Regions from separate parts of the Pantoea sp. y20 genome, predicted to be linked through region 1. Evidence: predicted binding sites of a transcription regulator. Region 1 holds the regulator's gene; each other region holds the start of a gene.
What was found. Region 1 encodes LexA, which represses DNA repair genes until DNA is damaged. Its sites were predicted from a motif close to TNCTGTATGTACATACAGNA; they were not measured.
Positions count from the first base shown of each region.

Region 2: a site for LexA is predicted at 3,372-3,391, ahead of rmuC (DNA recombination protein RmuC). Genes of this name have one in related genera too.
Region 3: a site for LexA is predicted at 2,303-2,322, ahead of ACYAC5_RS08645 (metal-dependent hydrolase). Genes of this name have one in related genera too.
Region 4: a site for LexA is predicted at 1,991-2,010, ahead of uvrB (excinuclease ABC subunit UvrB). Genes of this name have one in related genera too.

Region 1 is NZ_CM142816.1:375,340-380,481, reverse strand. It holds gene ACYAC5_RS01720 (conjugal transfer protein TraF) at 1-71, opposite strand, end outside; gene zur (zinc uptake transcriptional repressor Zur) at 523-1,041, shown strand; gene ACYAC5_RS01710 (CsbD family protein) at 1,117-1,329, opposite strand; gene dinF (MATE family efflux transporter DinF) at 1,494-2,816, opposite strand; gene lexA (transcriptional repressor LexA) at 2,953-3,567, opposite strand; gene ACYAC5_RS01695 (diacylglycerol kinase) at 3,673-4,041, opposite strand; gene plsB (glycerol-3-phosphate 1-O-acyltransferase PlsB) at 4,169-5,142, shown strand, end outside.
Region 2 is NZ_CM142816.1:236,786-241,927, forward strand. It holds gene ACYAC5_RS01080 (dienelactone hydrolase family protein) at 1-798, opposite strand, end outside; gene udp (uridine phosphorylase) at 1,100-1,861, shown strand; gene ACYAC5_RS01090 (tetratricopeptide repeat protein) at 1,961-3,232, shown strand; gene rmuC (DNA recombination protein RmuC) at 3,435-4,946, shown strand; gene ubiE (bifunctional demethylmenaquinone methyltransferase/2-methoxy-6-polyprenyl-1,4-benzoquinol methylase UbiE) at 5,022-5,142, shown strand, end outside.
Region 3 is NZ_CM142816.1:1,838,105-1,843,246, forward strand. It holds gene ACYAC5_RS08640 (L-cystine transporter) at 150-1,541, opposite strand; gene ACYAC5_RS08645 (metal-dependent hydrolase) at 1,692-2,282, opposite strand; gene kduD (2-dehydro-3-deoxy-D-gluconate 5-dehydrogenase KduD) at 2,423-3,184, opposite strand; gene kduI (5-dehydro-4-deoxy-D-glucuronate isomerase) at 3,198-4,034, opposite strand; gene hxpB (hexitol phosphatase HxpB) at 4,192-4,860, opposite strand; gene ACYAC5_RS08665 (YniB family protein) at 5,003-5,142, shown strand, end outside.
Region 4 is NZ_CM142816.1:1,324,379-1,329,520, forward strand. It holds gene bioD (dethiobiotin synthase) at 1-433, shown strand, start outside; gene ACYAC5_RS06150 (ABC transporter ATP-binding protein) at 472-1,188, opposite strand; gene uvrB (excinuclease ABC subunit UvrB) at 2,090-4,111, shown strand; gene ACYAC5_RS06160 (gluconeogenesis factor YvcK family protein) at 4,198-5,100, opposite strand.

The DNA.
Region 1 (5,142 bases):
GAAGAGAGAAATACTGCATTCAAACCAACAAGATAAGCTACTTTTTTGTGCCTGAATAATGTCTTCGCCATGAGCCTGCCATCACCTTTGAAATGTCGCTGAATCACTCACCGACTGAAAGTTTAGTTAGCCGCTATTCTGAACCCTGGCTAACGCTTCATTGCTGTGAATTAAAAGGAAATAGCACTGCTATTCGCAGAATTGGACGCTTCCACGCCATTCCGCTGTGTTTTTATGCAGAAAAATTAACAGTGAGTTAAATGAGACCAGAAATTACTTAAGACCTTTTGAACCATAGCCGCTAACCCGGTGAGTTGCAAAGCAAAATCCGTGCAGGCGTTGCGCTGCCTGGCCGGACGCATTTTGCAGACATAAGGGTTGCAGCAATATTGACGGAAAAATGGCGAAGGTAATCTATTGATTGGGGAGAATTTTCTTAGGGATTTTAAGGACAATAAGCAATCACAGCAGCGTAAAAATTTGTGTGATAAAATAACATCACCTGCAACCCGGAGAATGCTTATGTCAAACCTCACGCCAGAACAACTTCTTACCCAGGCTGAATCACTTTGCCTTGATCGCGGCGTGCGCCTGACCACTCAACGCGCCGAAGTGTTGCGCTTAATGGCAGAGCAGAACGGTTCGATAAGCGCTTACGATTTGCTGGATCAACTGCGTGTCAGTGAACCGCAAGCAAAACCGCCCACCATCTATCGCGCGCTGGATTTCCTGCTGGAACAGGGATTTATTCATCGCGTAGAGTCAAATAACAGTTACGTGGTTTGCCATCATTTTGATGAGCCAGCACATACTTCTGTAATGTTAGTGTGTGACGGTTGTGCGGCAGTTAGCGAAAAACATGCTCATGGCGTGGAAAAAACCATCGCTGCATTAGCGGATCAGGCGGGATTTTCTCTGCGACATACCGTGATTGAGGCACATGGCCTGTGTGAAAATTGCGCAGAGGTGGCGGCTTGTACGCACCATGAAAGCTGCGAGCATGACCATCAGCTCGAGGGTAAAAAGCGGGTAAGAAAATAGGGAGGCACATCCTTGTGCCGGGCCAATCACTACGCTAAATGATTGGCGGGTAGGAGCATCATCCGTGAAGTGAGATTACCAGCGGTAATCTTTATTGGTTGTTTCCCAATCTTTCACTTCTTTCTCGGCCTGGTCTTTACCATAGCCGTAGCGTTCCTGGATTTTACCAACCAGCTGATCGCGTTTACCTTCGATCACAGTGAAGTCGTCGTCGGTTAGCTTGCCCCACTTCTCTTTAAATTTGCCTTTGAACTGCTTCCAGTTTCCGCTCGCTTCGTCTTTGTTCATAATATTCCTCCACTACATCCTGAGTGAGATAGATATATTGCCTGCTTAGCTGGCGATATACCCAGACAACGCGCTACTCATATGCGCCGTATGAGGTAATTGTAGTAGCCGCTTCGCAGTTTGCAGGGAAATACAGATTAATCTGTAGGTTACGCTTCGCTTATTCAGGCGTTAAACCAGCTATCGCGCCGCCAGTGACCACGCCAAATGAGCCACAGCGTGAGTCCGCGTAACGCGAGGAATACCGTCACCGCCAGCCATAAACCGTGATTACCGAGCCACGGCAGCGTGAGCAGCGAGACACCGTAGCCGATCGCCGCCATCACCATGCTGTTGCGCATCTCACGCCCGCGCGTCGCGCCGATAAACATGCCGTCCAGCAGATAGCACCAGACGCCAACCAGCGGCAGAATCACTTGCCAAATCAGATAGCGGTCGGCCATCTCTCGTAGCGCTTCCAGTGACGTTAGCATCGCCACAATCTGCGGACCGGTGAATGCATAAATCAGCGCAAAGATCGCGGCGACGAAGCATGCCTGGCGACAAGCCGCATGCCAAATCAGCAATAGTCGGCTGCGATCTTTGGCCCCAACCGCTTCACCCGAACAGGCTTCAACCGCGTAGGCAAATCCATCCAGCGCGTATGCGGTGAAAGTGAGGAACATCAGCAGCACCGCATTGACTGCCACTACATCCGGCCCAATGCGTGCGCCAAGGATGGTGAGCGACGCGAAGCAGATTTGCAGCATCAAAGACCGCAGCATAATGTCGCGATTGAGGCGGAATAGCCGCGCCGCATCGCCGCGCCAGCTGCTTTTGAGTAAAGCAAAATGGATACCGCGCATCTTCAGCACCCGCGCCACCATCCACAGACCCACGCCCAGCGTGACATATTCTGCCAGCGCGGTAGCCGCCGCCGCTCCGGCGACACCCCAATGCAGTTTGAGCACGAACAGCAGATCCAGCAGGATATTCACCAGGTTGCCGATGATTAGCAGCACCATCGGTGCCCGCGCGTACTGCACGCCCAGCAGCCAGCCAAGAATCACCAAATTGGCCAAGGTTGCGGGCGCACTTAGCCAGCGAATCTCAATAAATATTTTCGCCTGTTGCTGCACTTCCGGGCTGCCACCCATTAACGCTGCCGCCAGGCTGCTGACCGGCGTTCGCAGCACCATAAACAGCGCACCAAAAACCAGCGCAATCAGTAGCGGTTGTGTTAAGGCGCGCGCCAGCGCCGTTTTGTCATTGGCGCCAAATGCCTGAGCGGTGAGTCCGGTGGTGCTCATGCGCAGGAACAGCAGGAGCATAAAGATGAAGCTGGTGGCGGTTGTGCCCACGGCGACGCCACCGAGGTAGATCGGGCTATCGAGATGACCAATAACGGCGGTATCCACTACACCCAGTAATGGGACGGTGATATTTGACAGGATCATCGGCAGCGCTAGCCGCCAGAGAGTTTTATCTGAAGAGGAAAACAGCTGCATTAGCCCATTCCGTTGTGTGCGGTAATCAGCGTAATGGCGCCAGAATGAGCCGCAGAAAGAGTCACAGAGAAGTAAAACAGCAGACTGCGGTCAGCGCAAACACGCACCGCCGCAGTTAAAGTGGATCAGAAACTGATCAGAGCCACTCGCCGTTGCGCACAATTCCGACAGCTAAACCTTCAACGGTTAGCGACTGCTCACGGGTATCCACGACAATCGGCTGAAAATCGGTGTTTTCCGGCAGCAGATGTACAATCGCACCCTGCTTTTTCCAGCGTTTCACTGTGACTTCATCATCAATGCGCGCCACGACAACCTGGCCGTTACGTACTTCCTGCGTTTTGTGTACCGCTAACAGATCGCCATCCATAATGCCGATATCTTTCATCGACATACCGCTCACGCGCAGCAGGAAATCGGCGCTCGGTTTAAAGAGGTTAGCATCCACCTGATAGTGGGCTTCGATGTGTTCTTGTGCCAGCAAAGGTTCACCGGCAGCGACGCGGCCAATCAGCGGCAGCCCTTCGCTCGGTTCTTCTTCCATCAGCAAACGAATCCCGCGCGATGCGCCGGAAACAATTTCAATTACGCCTTTACGCGCCAGCGCTTTCAGATGCTCTTCGGCAGCATTGGGCGAGCGGAAACCCAGTTGCGCAGCAATTTCCGCACGCGTTGGCGGCATGCCCGTCTGGTTAATATGGTCGCGAATCAGGTCATAGACCTGTTGCTGCCGTGCAGTTAACGCTTTCATCCCGCCCCCTGGTTGTTTATACAGTCGCTGTGAGTATATACAGGTATTCGCGAAATGAAAACCGTAACAGAGGGAAAAATCAGCGGTTTGATGAATCTGGAATCCCTATCTCAAATGCGTCCAGAGCAGCGCGATCCAGACGAACAGAGCCAGTAAGATAGTCAGCAATACGGCAGCCGATCCCATATCTTTGGCGCGGCCCGCGAGCGGATGTTGCTCCTGCCCGATGCGGTCGACCACCGCTTCGATAGCGCTATTAAGGATCTCAACGATGATAACCAGCACTACCGAGCCAATCATCAGGATGCGGGAAAGGGTATCTACATCCAGCCAGCAAGCCACGAGAATGGCCACCAGCGCGGCAATGGCTTCCTGCCGAAAAGCGGCTTCGTGCTGCCATGCGGCACGCAGGCCCTGCCAGGAATAACCGGCGGCTTTCACTATTCTTACTAAACCGGTGACGTTATTTGCCATGTCTATGGAACCCTTGAACTATTTTGACGTCAATGTGTGGGCAGTATGAGGCGGCAGAGCCACAGACCTTCGCTGCGCTTTCTGGTATGCTTGCCGCGCTTTGCTAACAAGAGGCTTAAAGTTGTCTATGTCAGGTTGGCGTAAACTCTATTACAAATTATTGAATTTACCACTCTCTATTTTGGTAAAAAGTAAGGTCATTCCGACCGATCCTATCTCTGAACATGGGATCGATCCGACACGTCCGGTGATGTATGTTTTGCCTTATGATTCAAAGGCTGACCTGCTCACACTGCGTGCTCAATGCCTGAAACATGATCTGCCCGATCCGCTGGCTCCGCTGGAGATCGATGGCACCCTGCTGCCGCGCCACGTGTTTATTCACGATGGCCCACGCGTAATTCCCTATTTCGTGGCCAATCCCGAATCGGTAAAGCTGTTCCACGATTATCTGGATTTGCACCGCAGCAACCCGCAACTCGATGTGCAAATGCTGCCGGTCGCGGTGATGTTTGGTCGTGCGCCGGGACGTGAAACCTCCGGTGAATCCACGCCGCATCTGCGCGTGCTCAATGGCGTGCAGAAGTTCTTCGCCATTTTGTGGCACGGCCGCGACAGCTTTGTTCGCTTCTCGCAAACCGTTTCGTTGCGCCAGATGGCGACCGAGCACGGCACCGATAAGTCGATTGCCCAAAAGCTGGCTCGCGTGGCGCGCATTCATTTTGCCCGCCAACGTCTGGCCGCGGTCGGCCCGCGTCTGCCTGCACGTCAGGATCTCTTCAACAAGCTGTTACAATCCAAAGCGATCGAAAAAGCAGTAGAAGATGAAGCGCGCAGCAAAAAGATTTCGCATGAGAAAGCCCAGCAGAACGCCATCGAAATGATGGAAGAAGTGGCGGCGGACTTCTCTTATGAAGCGATTAAAGTCACTGACCGCGTGATGGGCTGGCTGTGGAGCCGCCTGTATCAGGGCATCAACGTGCATGGCGGTGAGCGCGTGCGTCAGCTGGCGCAGGATGGTCATGAGATTGTCTATGTGCCCTGCCACCGTAGCCACATGGATTACCTGCTGCTCTCCTACGTGCTTTATCATCAAGGCCT
Region 2 (5,142 bases), 140 kb from region 1:
CAGCATGCGTTGCCAGCCATCTTTGGCGGAATCGGCGTGATAACTGGCACGATAATCCGCATTGAAAGCATGTCCTGCATCCGGATACACCACGATTTCCGCCTTGGCATTGGCGGCATGCAGCGCCTGACGCATCTTATCAATGCTCTCCAGCGGGATGCTCTCATCCTGACCACCGTAAAGGCCCAGCACCGGTGCGTTGAGATCCACCGCGATATCGATCGGATGCTTCTGCTGCTTCAGCGTCTTCTCACCGTCTAAGCGTCCATACCACGCCACCGCTGCACGCACCTGCGGATTGTGCGCGGCAAACAGCCAGCTAATACGTCCGCCCCAGCAGAAACCGGTAATCGCCAGGCGACGGATATCACCATCGTGGCGCGTGGCCCAGTTGGCCACATGATCGAGATCGGACAACACTTGCGAATCCGGAACTTTACTCACCAGCTCTTTAAACAGCGTGGGAATGTCGTGGTAATCGTTGGGATCGCCCTCGCGGAAATAGAGTTCCGGAGCGATGGCCAGATAACCTTCCAGCGCCAGACGGCGGCAGACATCGCGGATATGCTCGTGCACGCCGAAAATCTCCTGCACCACCAACACAACCGGCAAGGTGCCTTGATACTCTTTTGGTCGTGCGTAATAGGCAGGCAGGTTTTCGCCCTGGCTCGCAACTGAGGTCTCGCCAGCATGAATCGCGTCGCTGCCGGTAATAATGGTGCTGCTTGCGGTGGGCTGAACGGCCGGTGCAAAGCCGCCGGGTGCCGTTTTTTGTGCCATATTGTCTTCGGTTTTCATTGTTCTCTCCGTGCTAGCAAATGCGCAATCACGTAACTATAGCCTGGCGAAGTGAAGCAAGGCTGTCGTAGGGTACAGAGGGATTTTTTCACGTGTGCTGCTTCTCTATTAACATTGCCACCAACACTTACACAGCACCGCTTGTAGCAATTCAGAATTGCACAGCGTGAATGTGTGATTTATGTCACATAATGTTTTTCTGATAATGTAAGTTTCATTATCGATGGTGAATTGAGTCACATATTTATGCCGCCTGCTCACGTAGAGTGGCGCGCTCATCCCCAATTATCAGGAGTCTGTTATGGCCCAGTCTGACGTTTTCCACCTTGGCATTACTAAAGCTGATTTGAAAGGAGCCACGTTGGCCATCGTGCCTGGCGATCCTGAGCGCGTAAAGAAAATCGCCGCGTTGATGGACAATCCACAGCATCTGGCTTCACACCGTGAATTCACTACCTATCTGGCTGAAGTGGATGGCAAACCGGTTGTGGTGTGCTCCACTGGTATCGGCGGACCTTCTACCTCAATTGCGGTTGAAGAGCTGGCGCAACTGGGTGTGCGCACCTTCCTGCGCGTTGGCACCACCGGCGCTATCCAGCCGCATATTAATGTGGGCGATGTGCTGGTCACTACCGCTTCGGTACGCCTCGACGGTGCCAGCCTGCACTTTGCGCCGATGGAGTTCCCGGCCGTGGCTGATTTCACCTGCACCACCGCGCTGGTGGCAGCGGCAGAAGCGTGCGGCGCGAAAACCCACATTGGTATTACCGCCTCATCTGACACCTTCTATCCAGGCCAGGAACGCTACGACACTTTCTCCGGTCGCGTGGTGAATCGCTTCCAGGGCTCAATGGAAGAGTGGCAGCAAATGGGCGTCCTCAACTATGAGATGGAATCCGCTACACTGTTAACCATGTGCGCCAGTCAGGGACTGCGTGCCGGCATGGTGGCTGGCGTCATCGTTAACCGTACGCAAAAAGAGATCCCGGATGCCGCGACCATGAAGCAGACCGAAAGTGATGCGGTGAAAATTGTGGTTGAAGCCGCGCGTCGCTTAATTTAGTGCGCCAGTCAGGGATGAATTCGAGACCAGGCTTATAAGGAATCCCGCAACTTCCTGATTAGAATGCGCGCAATTTCAGCAGCTACTGAGAAAATTCTTATGCGCAAAATGGTTTCTGTCTCACGTCCCAATTTCATGAATAATCCCGCTACTGCACAATCACGCGTTGAAGGTGCAGCAGCGAGATTTCGCCAGGCGATGGCGGCGAATAATTATCCTCTTGCGCGTCAATGCTGTGAAGAAGTGCTGCGCGTCTTGCCCCATCATATGCAGGTGCTCAGCGACTACGCGCTCACCCTGATGCGCGTTGGCGAATACAAAAAATCTTATAAAATTTACCAGAAGATCTACCAGGCTCCGGCCGCGCAGCGTGCACAGGCATCGGAAACCTGGCTGGATGGATTAACCGAAGTGTGCGGCTGGTTGAATAAAGAAGATGAAGCGGCACGTTACGGCCTCGAATCGCTGCAAAAATCTGATGTGACTTTCAGTAAAGGGGCGAAAGTCGCCTTCCCTTCTGAGACACCACCGCCGATCAACCGCAGTAATCCGGCAGAAAATATCATCTCCTTTAGCCTGTATGGCAGTCAGCCACGCTACTGCGAAACCTTGATTAAAAACATCGAAGTGGCGCGCGAGCTTTATCCCGACTGGATCTGCCGCATCTATCTCGACGACAGCGTGCCGCAGCACGTCTGGCAGCGCCTGACGCAGCCAAACACCCAACTGGTGGATATGTCGCATGAGAAAACTATCTTCCCAACGCTGTGGCGTTTCCTGGTGATGGACGATGACAGCGTCAAACGCTACATCGTGCGTGATGCGGATTCGTTGCTGTCCGAGCGCGAAGTCGTGGCGGTAGAAGCCTGGCTGACTTCGCCTTACTGGTTCCATCATATGCGCGATTACTTCTCGCATACCGAGCTGCTGCTGGCGGGCATGTGGGGCGGCTGCCACGGCGTGTTCCACAACGTTGAGCAGCAGATGCGTGACTTTATCGCGCAATACGAAGGCAGCGAACGATTTACCGATCAGTACTTCCTCAAAGTGGCGCTGTGGCCGACGGTACGTGAGAGCATCTTGAATCATGACGATATTTTCCGCTTCCATCATGCACAACCGTGGCCGGCGCATCAGCCGATTCGCTGGCAAACCGACAGCTTCCACGTCGGTAGTAACGCCGGTTTTGCCAGCATGGCGGGCCAGGTCGAAAACGCTGAGAACGGCTGGCAGCAGGTTGAGATCACCTACGACGGGAAAAGCTGGACCTATCCGGCCAAAATCCAGGGTGAAACCGAATGGGTGTTGCCGATGCCCTTCTTCCTGATTGATGCGTGGAAAGCGGGCGATCTCACCGTAAAAGCCCTCTAATTAGAGAACGTTTTCCCTAAATAATTCGAGTCGCAGGAAGGCGGCAAGCGAGCGAATCCCCGGGAGCTTACATCAGTAAGTGACTGGGGTGAGAACGTGCAGCCAACGCATCTGCGGCTTGAAGTATGAAGGGAAAAAAATCTGGACATTCATACAGTAGAGCTCTACCTTTTCCCTCAGCAAGTCGATCCGCGGGGGGATTATGGATCAGCAACTTATTATTAGCGGCGCGCTGGCGCTGGCCGGTTTGGGCATTGGCTGGATCATTGCTCAACTGCGCGCCGGTCATCAGCACGCCAGCTTCACCACCGAGCGTCGCCTGCTGGAAGAGGCGCAGCAGCGTCAGCAGCAGCAGCTCGAACAGTTACAGCAGCAAATCCAACAACGCGAACAGGAGATGCGCCAGCTACACGGTGCACTGAGCGGTGCGCAGGAACGTTTGCAGCAGCTTGATTACTGGCGCGGCGAAAGTGAACAACTCAGCCGTGAACTGCGAAATCAGCTGGAAGTGAACAGCGCGCAGGAAGCCGAACTGCGCGAAGTGACCATTCGTCTTGAAGAGACGCGCTACGGTGCAGAAGAGAAGCAGCGACTACTGACCAACAGCGAACAGCGCCTCAGCGCGCAGTTTGAAAATCTCGCCAATCGCATCTTCGAAAACAGCGGGCGGCGCGTCGATGAACAAAACCGTCAAAGCCTGAATAGTCTGATTGGTCCGCTGCGCGAACAGCTGGACGGTTTCCGCCGTCAGGTCACCGACAGCTTTGGCCTGGAAGCGCGTGAACGTCACACGCTGACCCACGAAATTCGCCAGCTACAACAACTCAACGCACAGATGGCGCAGGAAGCGGTCAATCTTACTAAGGCGCTGAAAGGCGACAATAAAATTCAGGGAAACTGGGGCGAAGTGGTGTTGGCCCGTGTGCTGGAAGCATCGGGCCTGCGTGAAGGTTACGAATACCAAACGCAGGTGAGCGTGCAGCTGGAACAGCAGGGCAGGATGCAACCGGATGTGATCGTGCGTTTGCCGCAGGGTAAAGATGTGGTGATTGACGCCAAAATGACGCTGGTTGCCTACGAACGCTACTTCAATGCCGACGATGAAGCCACGCGTGAGCAGGCGATTCAGGAACACATTAGCGCCATGCGCGGACACATTCGCCTGCTGAGCCGTAAAGATTACCAACAATTGCCCGGTTTACGCTCTCTGGATTATGTGTTGATGTTTATCCCGGTGGAACCGGCGTTTCTGCTGGCGATTGATCGTCAGCCCGAGCTGATCAGCGAAGCGTTACAGCAGAACATCATGCTGGTTAGTCCCACCACGTTGCTGGTGGCGCTGCGTACTATCAATAATCTCTGGCGTTATGAGCATCAAAGCCGCAACGCACAGCGCATCGCCGACCGGGCAACGCGGCTGTACGACAAAATGCGGCTGTTTGTCGATGACATGAGTGGCATCGGGCACAATCTCGACAAAGCGCAGCAAAGTTATCATCAGGCGATGAAAAAGCTGTCTGAAGGGCGCGGCAATCTGATCGCACAAAGTGAAGCGTTCCGTTCGCTTGGCGTGGAGATCAAACGTCCGATTAATCCGCAACTGGTTGAACAAGCGCAGCCGGAAGAAGCGGATGAAGATTGGGCAGACGATCGCACCGAGGATGAAAACGTTGCAGAACCAACAACAGACTCGCTGCGCCGCATCAACGAATAGCACGGTGGTCGCGTGCTCGTGTAGCGCGACTCTGATACACTTCGGCAAGAATTGTTTGTGGAACAGGTAAAACCGATGGCAGATGAATCACAGCAGGAAACTACCCATTTTGGCTTCCAGACCGTCGCGAAAAGCGAAAAGGCCGATAAAGTTGCGGACGTGTTTCACTCCGTCGCGGCAAAATATGACCTGATGA
Region 3 (5,142 bases), 1.5 Mb from region 1:
TAACGCTTTCCTGACGCTAGCGCCATGATTGGGTTGAATTGGGGAGGAAAGCGGGTAAGGTCGTCATAAACGGCGACCTTACGGGGCATATCGCGCAGGCATAAAAAAACGGCAGACCTTGCGATCTACCGTTGTTGCAACTCATCAATTTAGCGGTGTGCCAGTTCGGCGTGTTCGTCGCTCTCCAGCACTTTCTTGTCGGTCAATCCGAGCCAGCGGCTGGTGAGTGAACCGGCGGTCATTGAACCATTAACGTTGAGCGCGGTACGCCCCATATCGATCAGCGGTTCGATGGAGATCAGCAGCGCGACCAGCGTGACCGGCAGGCCCATCGCCGGCAGCACGATCAGCGCGGCGAAGGTGGCACCGCCGCCCACGCCAGCCACACCGGCAGAACTCAGCGTCACGATACCTACCAGCGTTGCAATCCACATTGGATCAAACGGGTTGATGCCCACGGTTGGCGCAACCATCACCGCCAGCATGGTGGGATAGAGACCGGCACAGCCGTTCTGGCCGATGGTGGCACCGAATGACGCCGAGAAGCTGGCGATCGATTCTGGCACGCCCAGGCGACGCGTCTGGGTTTCCACGTTCAGTGGAATACTGGCGGCGCTGGAACGGCTGGTGAAGGCGAAGGTGATCACCGGCCATACTTTACGGAAGAAGCGCATTGGGTTGATGCCGTTAACCGACAGCAGTAGTGCGTGTACGGCAAACATGATCGCCAGACCGAGATAAGAGGCCACCACGAAGCCACCCAGCTTGATGATGTCCTGCAGGTTGGAACCTGCTACTACTTTGGTCATCAGCGCCAGCACACCGTACGGCGTCAGCTTCATGATCAAACGCACCAGCTTCATGACCCAGGATTGCAGGGTATCGATCGCCACCATCACGCGCTCGCCTTTGACCTTGTCATCTTTCAGCAGTTGCAGCGCCGCCACACCGAGGAAGGCGGCGAAAATCACTACGCTGATGATCGAGGTGGGATTGGCGCCCGCCAGATCGGCAAACGGGTTTTTCGGAATGAAGGAGAGCAGCAGCTGCGGCGTGCTGAGGTCAGCCACTTTGCCCACGTAGTTGCTCTGAATCGCGCTCAGACGCGCGGTTTCCTGCGCACCTTGCACCAGACCTTCAGCGCTCAGGCCAAACAGGCCGGTCACCAGCACGCCGACCAGCGCGGAAATTGCGGTGGTAAACAGCAGCACGCCAATGGTCAGCACGCTGATTTTACCCAGCGATGAGGCATTGTGCAGACGTGCGACCGCGCTCAGGATCGAGGCGAACACCAGCGGCATCACGATCATCTGCAACAATTGCACGTAGCCGTTGCCGACGATATTGAACCAGCCAATCGACGCTTTCACGGTTGGGCTGTTTTCGCCATAGATGGTTTGCAGCGCCAGACCAAAGGCCACACCGAAAACCAAACCGGTCAGCACGCGTTTGGACAGGCTCCAGCTTTGGTTGCCAATCCGATTCAGCAGAATCAGTAGTGCGATAAACGCCACGATATTAATAATGAGGGGAAAATCCATGCTCAACTCCAGAGTGTGACGCGCCATCCTGGGATGGCACGAAAAACAGTAAGTCCCGGTTAGGGAATATTTGGAATGTTATCAGTTCAGCGTGGGGCGGGCTTATACCCAAAAAGAATGCTTTATAACTTTAACGCTTGATTCGACTGCTTATTGACCGTTTTGACCATTAACCAACCGACCGACGCCATTTTGTAGCGTATTGAACAGTTGCTCCGGCCAGCCGTTGGCACCAAAAGAGGGCATGCCGGGCGGGAACCACAACGCATAACCGACCAGCGCCAGGCAAAGTGCTCGCTCCAGCTGGTTACCTTTTTGACTATTCAGGATGGGCAAACGGAAGCGCCAGCGGCAGGGCCACAGCAGCGGCACGCCGGCGGGCGTGAGCATATCGGCGACAATATGGCTGAGATAGCCGAGCGTCATGCCTTGCAGCACGTCGGCGGGAAGAAACCAGTCTGCGGGCACATTGATCTGGAATAGCCACAAACTCACCGCCACCGCCAGCAAACTGTGGGTAAAACCGCGATGACCAAAGATGCGGGCGATGGGATGCGATAGCCACTTTAAGCGCTGGCCTAACACGGATTTAGGGTGATCGATATCGGGCAGCAGGCAGGTTAACAGCGCAGCAGGCACTAAATGCCACCAGTCGGCGCTGGCCAATACTGGCGTCAGCTCCGCGCGCTTGGCAAAAATGGCGCTGGCAATGGCAAAAATGATATGGCCTTCGGCCGTCATGATGGAACCTGGCTGCATAAAACTGTCGATGCATCCAGTATAGGGATTTATCCAGTGAATGAGAATGGTGACGCTGTAACGAAGCGTTAATATTTTTCACTTTCCCGCGTCACAATGACGCGGGAAAAGAACGGGTTAGCCTAGCGCGCTAACCATCCGCCATCGACGGCCAACGTATAACCTTGCACATAGTCGGAGGCGCTGGAGGCGAGGAACACAATTGGGCCCATCATGTCGTCCGGAATACCCCAGCGACCTGATGGAATGCGGCCTAAAATCTCCTCGTTGCGTGACTCATCGCTGCGCAGCTGTTCCGTGTTATTGGTGGCCATGTAGCCCGGCGCAATGGCGTTAACGTTGATGCCGTGCTTCGCCCATTCGTTGGCCATCAAACGGGTTAACCCCATCACTGCGCTTTTTGATGCCGTATAAGAAGGCACGCGAATGCCGCCCTGGAACGACAGCATCGAGGCGATATTAATGATCTTGCCGCCATTGCCTTGCGCGATAAACTGCCGGGCGACCTGCTGTGACAGGAAGAACAGACTTTTGCTGTTGATGTTCATCACATCATCCCAATCCTGCTCGCTGAAGTTGAGTGCATCTTCGCGGCGAATGATGCCGGCGTTATTCACCAGGATATCGATGCGACCGGCCTGCGCCACCGCCTGTTCAACAATTTGCGGCACGATGGACGGCTTGGTCAGATCGGCCTGAATTGACCAAAAACGGCGGCCTAACGCCTCAACTTTGGCCTGCGTATCATCCGGTCCGGCGCGGTTAACGCCAATAATGTCACATCCCGCCTGCGCCAGACCCAGCGCCATACCTTGTCCTAAACCGGTATTGCAGCCGGTGACCAGCGCGATTTTGCCTGCAAGATTAAATGCGTTGAGTATCATGATTCGCTCCTTGTTAGCGCAGTGCGCTGATGTTGACGTGGTCCATGTCATCAAATACCTGGTTTTCACCCACCATGCCCCAGATAAAGGTATAGCGCTGCGTTCCCACGCCCGCATGAATCGACCAGCTCGGTGAAATCACCGCTTGCTCGTTATGGACCAATAGATGACGCGTCTCCTGCGGCTGGCCCATCATGTGGAACACGGCGCTGTCGTCGGCCATATCGAAATAGAAATAGACTTCCATGCGACGTTCGTGGGTGTGACACGGCATGGTGTTCCACAAGTTGCCGTCATCAAGGCGGGTTAATCCCATGGTTAACTGGCAGGTTGGCAACACGTCGGGCACGATGAATTTGTTAATGGTGCGGCGGTTCGAGGTGGCCGCGTCGCCGAGCGTGGCTTTCACTGCCTCGTCGAGGGTGATTTTTTTGTCTGGATAATGGGCGTGTGCCGGCGCGCTATTGTAGTAAAACTTCGCCGGGCGGCTGGCATCGCTGCTGCGGAAAATCACGCTCTGCGCGCCTTGTCCGACATACAACGCTTCCTGCTGACCAATCTCCCAGGATTTACCATCCACTTCAATCACCCCGGGTCCACCGATGTTGATTACGCCGAGTTCGCGGCGTTCGAGAAAGTAACTTACGCCCAGCTGCTTACCCACTTCATGGCCGATAGTCACCGGTTTCTGCACCGGCATCACGCCGCCGATAATGATGCGATCGATATGGCTGTAAGTGAGGGTGTAATTGTCGGCGTCGAAAATCTTGTCGATCAGAAACTCACGGCGTAAGCCGTCCGTGTCCAGGGTTTTGGCATGCTCGCTATGAATGCTTTGACGAATGTCCATCTCAGGCCTCTTAAGAGTCAAAGGAAGTGGTCCCGATGCGGGTCTTTGGGCATCTTAGGCAGGATGAGATGTGAATTCAATAAAAATGAAACGATGTTTTATTTATTTGCGTGCGCGATCAAGTTGCATAAAAAAGCCCGCGTTAAGCGGGCTGCGATTAACCGTGCAGATGTTCGGGTTTGAGCTGGGTTAAATCATCAAGAATCACATTGGCCAGCGCCCAACGCGCATCTTCACGATGCTCGGCCGCCGGCACCACAATTGAACGCATGCGTGCGGCTTTGGTGGCGATCATGCCGTTGAAGGAATCTTCCAGCGTGACGCAGTTAAGCGGATCGATACCCAGTTTGGCTGCGGCGTCGAGATAGACCTGCGGATGCGGCTTGCTGTACGACAGCGCTTCCGCGGACGCCAGCACATCAAAGTATTTGCGTAGGTCAAACATCTCCAGCACGCGCTCCAGCATGTGCAGCGGCGAGGCGGAGGCGAGGCCGATTTTCAAACCTTGCTGCTGGCACAGTTGCAGCGCCTGCTCCACGCCAGGCAGCAGCGGACGCGTCTCTTCCACCAGCGCCAGCGCGCGGGCGATGATGCGTTGCGTCACTTCCTGTTGATCCGGGCCGCTCCACGGCAGCGCTTCAAACCACATGCGCACGGTTTGATCGATGCGCAGACCCAGCGTATCGGGCAACTCGTGGCGGCGGGTGATATCCACGCCAAGGCTGGCGAAAATATCCAGTTCCGCGCGATCCCACAGCGGTTCTGAGTCGATCAACAATCCATCCATATCAAAGATGGCGGCCAATACAGGACGACGATATGACATATAACTGCTCCCTTAGAAATTTGGCTTACCATAGCACGAGAGCCGGATAAAGCCGACTTGCGGCAGGCCACGCATTTTTCAGGAAAAATTGCAGTAGTGCAGGTAGACTTAGGCAAAACTATTTTTGGTTCAGGGAGACACCATGACTTACCAACAGGCTGGCCGCATCGGCATCCTTAAGCGAGTGGCTGGCTGGGTGATTTTTATACCCGCATTGTTATCCACGATGATTTCGCTGCTGGGCTTTATGTTTAAGCACAGTGAAAAGCAGCCGGGCATTGA
Region 4 (5,142 bases), 950 kb from region 1:
CTCGCCGCATATCATTAGCGCGGAAGAGGGCAGGCCGATTAGCTTTACCACGCTGTCAGCGGGCTTGCGCGCGCTGGAGCAGCAGGCAGAATGGGTGTTAGTCGAAGGCGCAGGCGGGTGGTTTACGCCGCTGTCGGAGACGCAAACTTACGCCGATTGGGTGGAAGCCGAGCAGCTGCCGGTGATTCTGGTGGTGGGTGTGAAGTTAGGCTGCATCAATCATGCCATGCTCACCGCCGAAGCGATTAAAGCGCGCGGATTACGCCTTGCGGGCTGGATTGCCAATGATATTCAGCCGCCCGGCAAACGTCATCAGGAGTATATGGATACGCTGCGTCAGCGCATTGATGCGCCGTTCCTCGGTGAGATTCCGCACCTACGCGACCAGGCGCAGCAGGCCGAGTGCGGGCGTTATTTGACGTTGCCGCAATAAATAACCCGGGTCGCCATTACGGCGACCTGGCTAAATCTTCACCTTGCGGTCAGCCACTTATTCACCGTCAAATCATCCAGCTGCGCCACTTTGCCGTGCGCCACATTGCGTCCGCGATGCAGCAGCAGGAAATAATCGGCGACGCGGCGGACAAACGAGACGTGCTGCTCAAGCAGCAGAATGGTTAAACCATACTCACGGTTTAACCGACGAATCAGATTGCCCATCTCCTCTTCCAGCCACGGCGACATCCCTTCTGTCGGCTCATCCAAAATCACCAGCTTGGGTTGCAGCACCAGCGCACGCGCCAGGGCCAAATGTTGCTGCTGTTCCATTGGCAACTCGCCGCTGCGCTGATGGCGCAATGAATAAAGTGCCGGGAACAGGTCAAACACCATTTCCGGAATGGCACGGCTACGATCGTCCTGTGCCGCCATCAGGGCGATCAGCAGGTTATCCTCCACGCTCATTTGCGAGAAAATATGCCGTCCTTGCGGCACATAACCAATGCCGGTGCGCGCGCGCAGTTCGGCCGGTTGCAACAGTAAATCTTCCGGCGGCGCGCCATCTTCCTGCCAGGTCATTGAGCCACTGTTAATTGGCAGGCGGCCCATAATGCAGTTCACCAACGTGGTTTTGCCCATGCCGGGACTGCCCAGCACGCCGGTACAGGTGCCCGGCGGCAGATCGAGATCGACATCCCACAGAATGTGATTTTGACCGTAAAACTGATTCACCGAACGTAAACTCAGCATCTGACATACTCCTTCCAGATTATTAGCCTGAATGCTCCCGCTCTGTGTCGTCTGGCATACAGTCGTGCACGATTGATGGACACCGCTGTCGTCGGCAAGCGCCGATATGGACTCGTCACTCCATAGTGCTAATACTGCAATTCCCAGGCCAGGTTGGGAATTCAGGCGCAACTGCGGCGGAAACCTGACAAATCAGCGGCTAAAAGTTGAGAGAAGCTTAACAATTGCCAGCGGTGATAAACCGACTGCACTTTGACGGTGCTGACTGCTTAACGTTTCTGGTGCATTTGATCGTTCGTAAGGCAATAACCGGAGAAATAAATGGCCTTAACGCCTGACTTTTCGCCGGGCACGGGAAGGTAAAGCCGGAAAAAGGGGGGTAATGCGACACGCACGGCGGGAAAAATAAATGCGAAAAATTTTTTTTTCACGCTTAAGAATGGGCGGGAGAAAATTATACACAGCTGATGGGCTCGGGGCTGGATTCACTTATCCACCATTACTGTGGATAACCTTGTGCATTAGCGACTGAAAACCGTGTGGAAGCGAGTAAATTCGCGGCCTTCCTACATTATGATGAGAAACTGGGCTTTTGAGTCAAAGTGAATTAAAACAGCAGGTTAGTTAAAATCAAGCATGCGAATTATCTGCCTTGTCATCGGACTGCAATTTAATGACACTCTATTGACAAATGTTAAAAGCATCCTCCGTCTGGGGATAACATTGCGCAACAACAACTTGCCGCCTGCCGCTTAAATTGCACTGAAGAGAATCGCCGTCAGGTGCCATTATCGTGCAAGGTTACTGTGATTATGTCCAGTATTTTTTTCTGGCAAATTCGCCATAGCAGAGTAGAATTAGCAGCCTGCCCGCCGACTTCATCTGCTGGAACCGCTAAAACATGAGCAAAGTCTTTAAACTCAACTCCGCTTTCAAGCCTTCAGGGGATCAACCTGAGGCGATTCGCCGTCTCGAAGAGGGACTGGAAGATGGACTCGCGCATCAAACGCTGTTGGGCGTGACCGGCTCAGGTAAAACCTTTACCGTGGCGAATGTGATTGCCGACCTCAACCGCCCGACGATGGTGCTGGCGCCAAATAAAACCCTGGCGGCGCAGCTCTACGGGGAGATGAAGGAGTTCTTCCCGGATAACGCGGTGGAGTTTTTCGTCTCATATTACGATTACTATCAGCCTGAAGCCTATGTGCCGAGTTCTGACACCTTTATCGAGAAAGATGCCTCGGTGAATGAGCACATTGAGCAGATGCGTCTGTCGGCGACCAAAGCGCTGCTGGAGCGCCGTGATGTCATCGTCGTGGCCTCGGTTTCGGCGATCTACGGTTTGGGCGATCCCGATCTCTACCTGAAAATGATGCTGCATCTGACGCGCGGCATGATTATCGATCAGCGCAGCATTCTGCGTCGTCTGGCGGAGCTGCAATACACTCGCAACGATCAGGCCTTCCAGCGCGGCACCTTCCGCGTGCGCGGCGAAGTGATCGATGTGTTCCCGGCGGAATCGGACGATATTGCGCTGCGTATTGAGCTGTTTGATGAAGAAGTTGAGCGGCTGTCGCTGTTTGATCCGCTCACCGGCCAGATTGATTCGGTGATCCCGCGCTTTACCGTCTATCCGAAAACGCACTATGTGACGCCGCGTGAGCGCATTCTTAAGGCGATGGAAGAGATCAAAGATGAGCTGGTGGTGCGCCGCAAAGTGCTGCTGGAGAACAATAAGCTGCTGGAAGAGCAGCGTATTTCCCAGCGTACGCAGTTCGATCTCGAGATGATGAACGAGTTGGGTTACTGCTCCGGCATCGAAAACTACTCGCGCTATCTCTCCGGGCGCGGACCGGGCGAGCCGCCGCCGACCTTGTTCGACTATTTACCGGCGGATGGCTTGCTGGTGGTCGACGAATCGCACGTCACCATTCCGCAGATTGGCGGCATGTATCGTGGTGACCGCGCGCGTAAAGAGACGCTGGTGGAGTACGGTTTCCGCCTGCCGTCGGCGCTGGATAACCGTCCGATGAAGTTTGAAGAGTTTGAAGCAGCCGCTCCGCAAACCATTTACGTGTCGGCCACACCGGGCAATTACGAGCTGGAAAAATCGGGTGGCGAAGTGATCGATCAGCTGGTGCGTCCAACCGGCCTGCTGGATCCGATTCTGGAAGTACGGCCGGTGGCGACGCAGGTCGACGATTTGCTGTCGGAAATCCGCAAGCGTGTTGAGATTAACGAGCGCGTGCTGGTGACTGTGCTGACCAAGCGTATGGCGGAAGATCTTACCGAATACCTGGTGGAGCACGGCGAGAAGGTGCGCTATCTGCACTCGGATATCGATACTGTGGAACGTATGGAAATCATCCGCGATTTACGTCTTGGCGAATTTGATGTGCTGGTTGGCATCAACTTGCTGCGAGAAGGTCTGGATATGCCGGAAGTGTCGCTGGTGGCGATTCTCGATGCTGATAAAGAGGGCTTCCTGCGTTCGGAGCGTTCGCTGATACAGACCATTGGTCGCGCCGCGCGTAACATCAATGGCCGGGCGATTCTCTACGCCGATAAAATCACGCCGTCGATGGAGCGCGCGATGGGCGAAACCGAGCGTCGTCGTGAGAAGCAGCAAAAATACAACGAAGAGAATGGCATTACGCCGCAAGGGCTCAACAAGAAAATCACCGATATTCTTGAGCTCGGCAAAAACGTAGTGAAAACGCGTGGTAAAGGCAAAACCGCCTCACGTACCGCAGCAGAAGCGGAAGCCAACTATATGGCGCTTACGCCGCAGGCGATGCAGAAGAAGATTCACGAGCTGGAAGGGCAGATGCAGCAGCACGCGCAGAATCTGGAGTTTGAAGAGGCTGCCAGCGTGCGCGATCAGTTGCATCAATTGCGCGAGCTGTTTATTGCGGCTTCGTGATCGTGGTATCCAGGTCGCCATGAATGACGACCCTACAGGAATTCAGCGTGGTTTTCGTAGGGTGCGCATTCATGCGCGCCTGGAAATTAAACGGCCTGAATCGCGTGTTCCAGCGCGATGCGCAGCAGCTGGCGGTCATGGCGATATTTGATGTCGGCGGCCTCCAGCGGTTCGCGAATAATTAAACGCTCTTCCACGCCGCGAATATCGGCGGCCGGACTCACCACCACCGCATCAATCACCCGCTTGCCAATCGCTTTCTCCATAATCGCCAACTTGTCGGCCACATTCAGGCTAGCCGCCGCTGGGCTCAGTTCGCGGCCCAGATTGCCGATAAACACCATGGTGGCAGGCGTACGGCGCAGCGCGCGCGCCATCTCTTCCATCAGCAGAATCGGCATCAGGCTGGTGTAGAAGCTGCCTGGGCCAATCAGAATCAAATCCGCTTCGCCAATCGCCTCGATGGCTTCACGGGTTGGCAATACATTCGGATGTAACATCAACTCTTGGGGCGGCTGCTTCATCTCATCAATTGCCGTTTCGCCGTACACCATATTGCCTTCGCCATCCTGCGCCACCAGATCGACCGGCTGTTCCGACATCGGGATCAGAAACGCATCGACCTTGAGCAGATTGCGGATGATGTTGATGGCTTCCAGCGGGCGCACGCTGAGATGATCAAGCGCCTTCAGCATCAGGTTGCCCAGATTATGCCCGGCCAGCTCGCCATTGCCGGTGAAGCGATACTCAAACATCGCGGTGGCGACGCTCGGTTCGGTGATCAACTGATTGATGCAGTTACGCATATCGCCCCACGCAATGCCGCCTTCCGAGCGGCGAATGCGGCCGGTGGATCCGCCGTTGTCGGTGGTGGTGACGATGCCGGTCAGGCGCGAACCTAACGGTGCCAGCGCCGACATCACGCGGCCCAAACCGTGTCCGCCACCTAATGCCACTACGCGATCCAAATCTGCCAGGGTTCGATTCATGTTTCTCCTTTGTCACTGACGTCCTCGCGTTGAGGCGTAGTT